DNA from 3 places in the Mitsuaria sp. RG genome. Region 1 is predicted to be linked to each of the others. Evidence: riboswitches for the same ligand, from Rfam matches in the RefSeq annotation. Region 1 holds a riboswitch; each other region holds the start of a gene.
What was found. Region 1 has a riboswitch for cobalamin ahead of POF53_RS21625 (ABC transporter substrate-binding protein). Riboswitches for the same ligand answer to the same signal wherever they lie in the genome.
Positions count from the first base shown of each region.

Region 2: another riboswitch for cobalamin. It lies ahead of POF53_RS17450 (CbtB domain-containing protein); the one in region 1 lies ahead of POF53_RS21625 (ABC transporter substrate-binding protein).
Region 3: another riboswitch for cobalamin. It lies ahead of POF53_RS15935 (TonB-dependent receptor); the one in region 1 lies ahead of POF53_RS21625 (ABC transporter substrate-binding protein).

Region 1 is NZ_JAQMYQ010000048.1:2,666-5,932, reverse strand. It holds gene POF53_RS21630 (FecCD family ABC transporter permease) at 1-271, opposite strand, end outside; gene POF53_RS21625 (ABC transporter substrate-binding protein) at 268-1,281, opposite strand; cobalamin riboswitch at 1,396-1,593, opposite strand; gene POF53_RS21620 (acetyltransferase domain-containing protein) at 1,621-2,790, opposite strand; gene POF53_RS21615 (MFS transporter) at 2,867-3,267, shown strand, end outside.
Region 2 is NZ_JAQMYQ010000031.1:7,368-10,634, forward strand. It holds gene cobN (cobaltochelatase subunit CobN) at 1-118, opposite strand, end outside; gene cobW (cobalamin biosynthesis protein CobW) at 122-1,189, opposite strand; cobalamin riboswitch at 1,290-1,489, opposite strand; cobalamin riboswitch at 1,549-1,771, shown strand; gene POF53_RS17450 (CbtB domain-containing protein) at 1,872-2,057, shown strand; gene POF53_RS17455 (CbtA family protein) at 2,068-2,763, shown strand; gene POF53_RS17460 (cobalamin biosynthesis protein) at 2,763-3,164, shown strand; gene cobM (precorrin-4 C(11)-methyltransferase) at 3,194-3,267, shown strand, end outside.
Region 3 is NZ_JAQMYQ010000027.1:13,083-16,349, reverse strand. It holds gene POF53_RS15935 (TonB-dependent receptor) at 1-1,406, opposite strand, end outside; cobalamin riboswitch at 1,514-1,718, opposite strand; partial or broken gene POF53_RS15930 (GNAT family N-acetyltransferase) at 1,958-2,461, opposite strand; gene POF53_RS15925 (carboxymuconolactone decarboxylase family protein) at 2,540-2,878, opposite strand; gene POF53_RS15920 (hypothetical protein) at 2,997-3,267, opposite strand, start outside.

The DNA of each region.
Region 1 (3,267 bases):
GCGGGTTGCGCAGCAGCGCCTGGAGGATCACCCCGCAGGTCGCCAGCCCCGCGCCGCAGGCGGCGGCCACCAGGGTGCGCGGCAGGCGGTAGTTCCAGACGATGCCGGCGTCGATCGGATCGAGCGCATGACCGGCCTGCCACAGCTGGTTGGCCAGCACCTGCCAGACCACCTCGGCGCTGATCCGTGTCTCGCCGATGGCGATCCCGGCGAGCATGGCCAGGCACAGGGCGAGCAGCGCGAAGGCGCTGATGGGCAGCAAGCGGCTCATGGTTGTGGCGCTTTACCGCTGGCAAAGGCGCTGGACAGCACCTCCAGGCCACGGAACAGGCGGATGCCGGCCTGCATGGCGTCGGCGTCGAGGACGATGATCCGGCCTTGCCTGACCGCGTCCATGTTGCGGGTCACCGGGTCGCTGCGCAGGAACTCGAGTTTTTTCCGGTAGTCGTCGGCGGGGTAGCGGCGGCGGTCCATGCGGGCGACGATCAGCCAGGTGGGGTTGGCCCTGGCCAGGGTTTCCCAGCCCACCGCCGGCCATTCTTCGCTGGATTCGACCACGTTGCGCACGCCGAGGGTCTGCAGCATGAAGTCGGCCACGCCCTGGCGACCGGCGACGTAAGGATCGACCTTGAGGTCGGCGCTGGAGAACCAGAACAATGCGCTGGTGTGGCTCAGGTCCTGGCCGGCCAGGCGTTGCCGGGCCTGGTCCAGCTGGCCCTTGAGCTCGGCATTGAGGCGTTCGCCGCGATCCTGCACGTCGAAGATCTCGGCCAGTTGGCTGACGCTCTTGTAGATGGTGTCGATCCTGAACGGCTGCAGGCGGGTACCGTCGGCGCCCACCAGGTTGTCCTTGCCTTCGCAATCCGAGGGCAGCAGGTAGGTGGGAATGCCCAGTTCCGCGAACTGTTCGCGGGTGCCGACCGCGCCCTGGGCGCCGACCATCCATTCGAACTGCGCCGTCACCAACTGCGGGCGCTTGCCGACCACCGCCTCGAAGCCCGGTTCGTTGTCGGCCAGGCGCTCGACCTTGTCGTTCTGCGCCTTGAACTCGGGCAGCACGTTGTTGAACCACAGCGAAGTGCCCGCCAGCCGCTCGCCCAGGCCCAGGGCATAGAGCAGCTCGGTGCCGGCCTGGCCGATGGTCACCGCGCGCTGCGGAGCCTGGGCGAAGGTCTGCGGCAGGCCGCAGTTGTCGATGGTCAGCGGATAGCGGGTGGCGTCGGCGTGGGCCAGGCCCGCCAGTGACAGGCCGGCGAGCAGGGTGGCGAGGCGGTGCGGCATGGTGGGGCGATCTCCTGTCGGGTGGTGCACGGAATGGCCCACGGACAGGCATCGCCAGGCGTCGTGCGGCAAGCACGCGGCCAGGGGCGGATGACCATCCCGGACACCCCGCCGGTTGGTGAATGCGTGCCGGCAGGTCTCCTGACTGGTGCGTCCTGGCCGGCGCCGGCCTTCCCGGGTCGGCAGACCCAGTGGCATCGATGGCGCAGGCTCGGCACCTACAGTTGCGGGGGCAGTTCCCTTTGGCCCGCTCTCGGCGCGCCCGGGATTCCCTTTTGATTCCGTGTGGAAACCGGCGGGCGGCATGGTAGACCATCGGGCCATCGGCTGAAAACGCTTTTACAGGTACTTGAGCCAGGCGATGTCGCGCCGCCGCGCCTTGAGCCGGGCGAAGCCGCGCACCGGCAGGTACAGGGCGATCGCCAGCAGTACCGCGACCAGCCACACCGCGCCGATGCCGTCGAAGCCGAAATGGCTGCCCTGGTTCAGGCCGAACAGCGCCACGCAGGCCACATACAGCAGCTTGAGCACATACAGGTGCAGCAGGTAGAAGAACATCGGCGCTGCGCCGAACACCGCCAGCGGGCCGATCCAGCGGGCCTCGCCGGCACGCTCGAACGCGCGTAGCAGCAACAGGCCGACGCCCAGGGTAATGGCCAGGAACAGCAGTGACGGCGGGTACTTGGTGATGTTGAAGAAGCTCATCAGCGTTTGCCCGACGCTGGCGTAGAAGGTCCACGGCGCCTCGCCATAGCCGTTGAAAAGACGCAATACGACGAAGCCGAGCAGCAGCATCACACCGCCGAGCAGCAGGCGGTGTTGGCGCTCGCCGGCATCGCTGGTGCGGCTGAACCAGGGGCCGAGCCCGTAGCCGAGGGCGATCACGCCGATCCACGGCAGCACCGGGTAGGAAGTGCGCAGGCGCAGGCTGTCGGACAGCTCCAGCCAGCCGCGTTCGTGCAGGATCGCCCAGGGTACATGCAGCGCCGAGTGCGGCGCGAAGTGCAGGCCATCGAGCAGGTTGTGGCCGACGACGATCAGCGCGCCCAGGGCCAGCAGCAGCGGGCGTGGCAGCCACACCAGCAGCGACAGGGCGATCATGCTCAGGCCGATGGCCCAGATCACCTGCAGGTAGATCACGCCCGGCGGCAACTGGAAGGTCCAGGCGAAGTTGACCAGGGTGAGCTCCAGCAACACCAGGAACAGGCCGCGCTTGAACAGGAATGCCGCTACATCGCCCCGGCCCTGGTGCTTTTCACCGTAGAGCCAGGCCGACAACCCGGTGAGTAGCACGAACACCGGCGCGCACAGGTGCGCCAGGGTGCGGCTGACGAACAGGCTGGGTTCGGTGGCGTCGATCGCGTCGATGGTCATCGGGTCGCTGACTTGACGGTGCAGGAAGAAGGTTTCGCGCACGTGGTCCAGCAGCATGAACAGGATCACCAGGCCGCGCAGGGCGTCGATGCTGTGCAGGCGTTGGCTGGGGAGGGTGGTCGGGAGGCTGGTCATCGAGGCGGGTCGCAGGCAGGGATAGCATTCAAATGAAATGTTATTTTATTTCATTTGTCTGTGCCTGGATACAGGCATGCACTGGCGTTCAGCCTGGATCAGCCCTGAATCAGCGGCCCCAGCCGCTCGGCCAGGGCCTGGACCATCGCGCTCACCTTGGGCAGATGCCCGCGGTTGCGGCGCCAGGGGGCTGTTTATCTCCATCCTGCTGCTGTTCGCCGCCTTCAATGCTCTGTCGGCGCTGGCGCCGAACGTCTGGGTACTGGCCCTGGCGCGGTTCCTCGCCGCGCTGGCCCTGCCGGTGTACTGGGGCACCGCCAGCGAAAGCGCCGGGCTGTGCCTGCTGGTGGCGCTGCTGATGTGGGCCTGGCTGCCGCCTCTGCCGAAGGTCCCGGCCCGCGTCGCAGGGGAGCGGCAGACGGTGATTCTCAAGGACCGTCGTTTCATCGCCCATGTGCTGCTTTCGGCGCTGGTGGT
Region 2 (3,267 bases), on a different contig from region 1:
GCAGCGCCAGGTGTGAATCGCCGCTGCAGAGGATCACCAGGTCGGCGGGGGTCTGGCCGAGATCGGCGATGCTGTCGTCCGGCACGAAGCCGCCGGGCTGGGTCCGCAGCAGGTGCATGGATCAGGCGCCCAGGGCCTGGCGCAGGCGCGCTTCCAGCTGCGCCGCGTCGAGATCCTGGCCGATCAGCACCAGGCGGGTGATCCGGGGCTCGTCGCTGCGCCAGGCACGGTCGAAATGCTTGTCGAAGCGGGTGCCCACACCCTGGATCAGCAGGCGCATCGGCTTGCCGGGGATGGCGGCGAAGCCCTTGGCGCGCAGGATGCCGAACTCGGTGACCAGCTGGGTCAGGGCATCGAGCAGCAGGCTCTCGTCGGCCTCGGGCAGGTCGATGGAGATCGAGTCGAAGGCGTCGTGGTCATGGTCGTCATGGTCATCGCCGTCGTGATGCGAGTCGTGATGGGTACGGCGACCGTCGATATGCGCCTCGGATTCGGCGCCCACGCCCAGCAACACTTCCAGCGGCAGGCGGCCGCTGCTGGCCTCGATCACCTTGACCGCCGGCGGCAGTTCCTCGGCCACCTCGGCACGGACCTTGGCCAGGCCCTCGGCGTCGATCAGGTCGGCTTTGTTCAGCACCACCAGATCGGCGCTGGCCAGCTGGTCGGCGAACAATTCATGGAGCGGCGACTCATGGTCGAGGTTCGGGTCGAGCTTGCGCTGGGCGTCGACCTGGTCCGGGTAGGCAGCGAAGGTGCCGGCGGCCACGGCCGGGCTGTCGACCACGGTGATCACCGCGTCGACGGTGCAAGCGTTGCGGATTTCCGGCCACTGGAAGGCCTGTACCAGCGGTTTGGGCAAGGCCAGGCCACTGGTTTCGATAAGGATGTGGTCGAGGTCGCCGCGCCGGGCCACCAACTCGCGCATCACCGGGAAGAATTCTTCCTGCACGGTGCAGCACAGGCAACCGTTGGCCAGTTCGTAGACGCGGCCATTGGCCTCTTCCTCTGTGCAACCGATGCTGCACTGCTTGAGGATCTCGCCGTCGATGCCCAGCTCGCCGAATTCGTTGACGATCACCGCGATGCGGCGGCCCTGGGCGTTGTCGAGCATATGGCGCAGCAAGGTGGTCTTGCCTGAGCCGAGGAAGCCGGTGACGATGGTGACGGGAAGCTTGGCCAGTGTTTTCATGTCGCGATGCCCTTGGCAGCAATGGCGCGGGCATGCAGGACGACAGCCACGGCCATGCCGGCCTGGCGCGTTCGCCACCGGATCACCCCGCCCGGTTGAAAGTCGAAAACGTCACGAGGCAGGTCTCCTGGCTTGCACCGCTGCGGCTCGCTGGCCGGTGGGCCGGCGCCTTCCCGCGCGCCTGCGCAGTGGCTGTGCCGAACCCTTCAGTGCTTACAGTTGCGGGGGCAGCCGCGGCTTGTACCGCGTTCCCGTCTTAGCTCGGGCCAACGCCCGAGAACCTCGCAGCGGCAAGGCTACGCAGTGCCTGCCTGGCGGTCAACCGCCGCGGCGATTGACGCGGGCCCGGCCCCGTGATTTGCTAGCGCATTGCGTTCAGGTGCCCCCACGGGGGTGAAACGGGAAACCGGTGCGTCGCGTCTCCATTCCAGGAGCCGACAAGGCCGGTGCTGCCCCCGCAACGGTAAGCGAGAGAAGCGTCCGGACCACTGTGCCAGCCTCAAGGCATGGGAAGGTGACGCCATGGAAGGAGCCTTGCTCCACCTCGCGAGCCCGGAGACCGGCCTGACGTGCTCACAGTACACCCCGCGGTGGGCGGGCGTCGTCGTATCACTCGGGCCAGCCGTGCCCGGGGTCGTCGCGCATGCCCGTTGCCACAACAAAAGCAGCAGAGGAACGCGTCATGCCCATCACCAGCGCCAAACACAGTATCGCCACCCCCGTCAGCCTCAGCCAGCGACTGATCGTCGCGGTCGGCGCCAGCCTGCTGGGGCTGTGCCTGGTGTACTTCGCCGGTTTCTCGCACATCGAGGCGGTGCACAATGCCGCCCACGACACCCGCCACAGTGCCGCCTTCCCTTGCCACTGAGTAAATCCGCATGATTACGCGCATCGCCCGTACCGCGGGTTTCAGCGGCCTGCTCGCGGCCCTGTTGCTGACCCTGCTGCAAAGCTTCTGGGTCGCCCCACTGATTCTCCAGGCGGAAACCTACGAATCCACTGCCCCGGTCGCCGAACAGCATGAGCACGGCGACGCCGCAGCGCCCCATGAGCATGAACACAGTGCCGAGGCCTGGGCGCCGGAGGACGGCTGGCAGCGCGTGCTGTCCACTACTGGCGGCAACCTGGTGGTCGCCGTCGGTTTTGCCCTGATCCTGGTCGCCCTCTACAGCCTGCGCGAACCGAACCGCGTGGCCACCGGCGCACTGTGGGGCCTGGCCGGCTTCGCCGTGTTCTGCCTGGCACCGACCCTGGGCCTGCCACCGGAACTGCCCGGCACCGCCGCCGCCGACCTTGGCCAGCGCCAGACCTGGTGGATCGGCACCGCCGCAGCCACCGCCGCCGGCCTGGCGCTGCTGGTGTTCGCCCGGCACTGGTTGTTCAAGGTGCTTGGTGTGGCCCTGCTGGTGATCCCGCACCTGATCGGCGCGCCGCAACCCGCAGTGCATGAAAGCCTGGCGCCGGAAGCCCTCGCGACCCAGTTCAAGATCGCTTCCTGGCTGACCAACGCCGCGTTCTGGCTGGCCTTGGGCCTGCTCAGCGCGTGGCTTTACCGTCGTTCCAGCCAGGCCTGATGCGCGATCTGCCCGTGCAGCCGGCGATGTTCGCCGGCTTTGGTTGCCGCCGTGGTTGCCCGGTCGAGACACTGGCGGTGCTGCTGCGCCAGACGCTCACCCGCCACGCCCTGCCCCTCTCGGCCCTGCGCGCCATTGCCAGCATCGAGCCCAAGGCTCGCGAACCCGGCCTGCTGGCATTGGCCGAGCGCCTCGGGCTGCCTTACATCTGCTTCGACGCCACGCACCTGACGGTCTTCGAGCCGCTGCTCAGCCATCGTTCGGCCACGGTGTACGCCCAGACCGGCTGCTGGGGCGTCGCCGAAAGCACTGCCCTGGCCCTGGCTGGCGAAAACGGCCGCCTGCATGTGCCCAGGCAGGTACTCGGCGGCGCTACCCTCGCCTTGGCGATCGGCGGATAATCCGCGCCATATTTCTGCAAGGAACCCCCATGACGGTTTATTTCATCGGTGCCGGCCCCGGCGATCCGGAGCTGATCACGGTCAAGGGCCAGCGCCTGATCCG
Region 3 (3,267 bases), on a different contig from region 1:
TTGCCGCCTTGCAGGCTGCGGTCGCTGCGGGCGTTGTTGACCAGGTCGTCACGGTCGATGTGGTTCTGGTCGCGGCGGATGCCGGTGACCAGCGCGAGGCGGTCGCTCAGCTGGGTGCGGTTCTCGGCGAACAGGGCGAAGGTGTCGACCTTGGACAGCGTCTGCGCGCGGGTCGGGCTGAGGCTGTGGAAACCGCCCGGAGCCGGATGCCACGGGTCGAGCGGGTCGCTGCTGCCATCGCTGTAGGGCGAGTTGCTGTCGACGTTGAAGCGGATGCGGTTGTATTCGGCGCCGACCACGGTCTTGCTGGCCAGGCCGAACAGGCCATGGTCGAAGGTAAAGCTCTGGCGATCGCCGAGCTGCTCCTGGTTATGGCGAATCTCGAGGAAGCTGCCGCGCTGGATCACGCCGTTGGCGGCGTCCCAGGCGTAGGACTCGGCGTTGCGCCACTGGCGGCGGCTCTTGATGTAGTACAGCTGGTTGCTGGCGATGACACTGTCGCTGAGGGTCCAGTCGGTGGTCAGGCGCGTCCACTCGTCGTGGTAGCGCTGTTCGTCGTTGCTGACGTTGTAGTTCTTGCGGCGCACGCTGCTGCGCAGGTGCCCGTCGATCAGCGGGGTGCCGTAGTAGTTGGCTGGTTGCGCATCGCCGCGTTCGTGGGCGAGGGTGAAGCTCAGGTCGTCGCTGGCATCGAAGCGCAGGGCGGCGCTGAGGGCCAGGCTGCGCGAGTCGGTGCGGTCGACCCAGCCGTTGCCGGCCTGCTGGTTGAGGGTCACGCGGTAGCTCAGCCGCTCGCTCAGGCTGCCGCCGCTGTCCAGGCCCAGTTGCTGGCGGTCCCAGGAGCCGTAGCCCAGGCGCAGGTGGTTGCGGATGTCACCGGCGAACGGCTTCTTCGGCACCACGTTGACCACCGCGCCGGTGGCGCCTTCGCCGTACAGCACCGAGGAGGGGCCGCGGATCACGTCGATGCGTTCGACCATCCACGGGGCGACCGGGAAGGTCAGGGTGCCGGCGCCGGCGTACAGGCGCGAGCCGTCGAACAGGGTCATCACCGAACTCTGCCCGGTGAAGCCCCGGGCCGACAGGCCGGTACCGCCGTCGCCCGGTGTGCCGATGAAGGTCAGGCCCGGCGAGCGGGTCACGGCGTCCTGCACGGTGAGGTTGTTGCGCTGCTGGATCTGCGCCTCGGTCAGGCTGCTGGTGCTGGCCGGGGTGTCCAGGGCGCTGAGGTTCAGGCGCGAGCCGGCCGGGGTTGGCGTGGCCAGGTCGATGACCTGTGGCTCGCGGGTGTCGGTGATCGCCGTGGAGGGCAGGGTGAGGGGCGCCACTTCATGGTCGTCGGCCAGTGCTGGCAGGGACACGGCCAGGCAGGCCGCCAGGGTGTGAAGCTTGTTGATTCGGGACATGTCGTTCCACTGCTGCAGGAAGGAATGGATCCCGGTGGAAAACACGCAACGGCGAAGCGCGCACGCAGGCGCGCGCGGATACCGGCCTGCGCCCGCCCACCGCGGGTTGCCAAGTGAAGCCTCAGGCCGGTCTCCGGGCTTGCGAGGAGCATGAAGCCTTCACCTTCCCATGCGTGCGCACAGTGGTCTGTCGAAGGATTCGCTCGCTTACCGTTGCGGGGGCAGCGCCGGACTTGTCGTGACAACGACGCACCGGCTTCCCGTTTCACCCTGCGCGCGGCGGCGCAGGACACCTGAAACTGGCGCGCATCTGACCATCGAACGGGTGGCGAGTCAATCGCCTGGGTGGCAGGAAAATATCTGGTGGGGCAATGGGTTAGCTGCAATTGCGTTGTCGCTGATCGCGGGGCAAGCCCGCTCCCACGGCGATACCCTGGCAGCTCCAGGCAATCGGATCGTGGGAGCGGGCTTGCCCCGCGATGGGTTCAGCGCCCGCGCCGACGCGAAACCCGCGCCTCGATATTCTTGCGTCCGATCAGCAGCGCCGGCTTTTCCACCACCGGCTCGTCTGCCAGCCACTTGTACATCACCAGGCAGTCCACCAGGCCCAGCTCGGCATGGCGGTAAGCCCTGGGCAGGCGGCCGACGGTCTCGAAGCCGAGCTTGTGCCACAGCGCCACCGCCACCTCGTTGCTGGCCACCACCGAATTGAACTGCAGGGCCAGGAAGCCCTCCTGGCGCGCCAGCTTCTGCGAGTGCTCGCACATCAGCCTGGCCACGCCCCGGCCGCGGGCCTGCTCGCAGACCATGTAGCCGCAGTTGCCGACATGCCCGCCGGGGCCGGCGGCATTGGCCTTGAGGAAGTAGGAGCCGAGCAGCACGCCGTCGTCCTCGGCCACCAGGGTGCGCAACGGGGTTTCCAGCCACAACCGACGCGCCTGGTCGACGTCCAGGGCCGGGTCGAAGGCGTAGGTCTGGCGGGCCTGGACAATGGCCTGGAAGGTCGGCCAGAAGCGTTCGAAGTCTTCCGGGGTCATGGGGCGTATCTGGATCATGGTGGTTCCTGCACGGGCTGAACCGCCAAGTCTGGGTGTCGCGGCGCCGTCGCGCAAGGGCGGCGGCGCCATGAAGTTTCAGGCGCCAGTCTTGCCCACGGCGTCCAGCGCCCTGGCCGAGTAGACCAGCGCGGCGCCGGCGTTCATTGCCACCGCCACGCCCAGGGCCTCGGCGATCTCCTCGCGGGTGGCGCCGTGCTTGACCGCCTGCTGCGAATGCACGGCAATGCAGCCGTCGCAGCGGGTGGTGACGGCGACGGCCAACGAGATCAGCTCACGGGTCTTGGCGTCCAGGTGATTGGTCTTGGCCCCGGCGCCGCTGGCGGTCGCGTAGCCGGCCACGGTATCGGGTGAGAGTTGCTTGAGATCGCCGATGCCGGCCATCAACTGCTTACGGTAGGCGTCCCAGTCCATCATGCTCATCGTCTTCACCTTGTCAGGTTGGCAACAGGAGCATTCAGGCTAGTCGATATTTCGCTGGAGGGGCTGGCCCCAGGGAGAATGGATCAAGCCCGGGACCTGTTCGAATCACTGGTCAATCGGTCGGTACCCGGCGCAGCGCCGCCGCCAACGCTACGGTCAGTGCCACTGCCAGGCCCATGGCGAGGCCGATGGTCACGGCAACCCCCAATCGTTCCAGCAACCCCGCCATCGCCAGGTAGAATGCAATCACTCCCACCGCACCAATGGCATTGCCCCGCACCATCGCCGCCATCCCGGCTCGGCCGCCCTGCACATGGGCGAACACCACCAGCGGCCAGGCGATCACCGGAATTGGCGCCAGCATGCCGCTGGTGGCCGGCCCC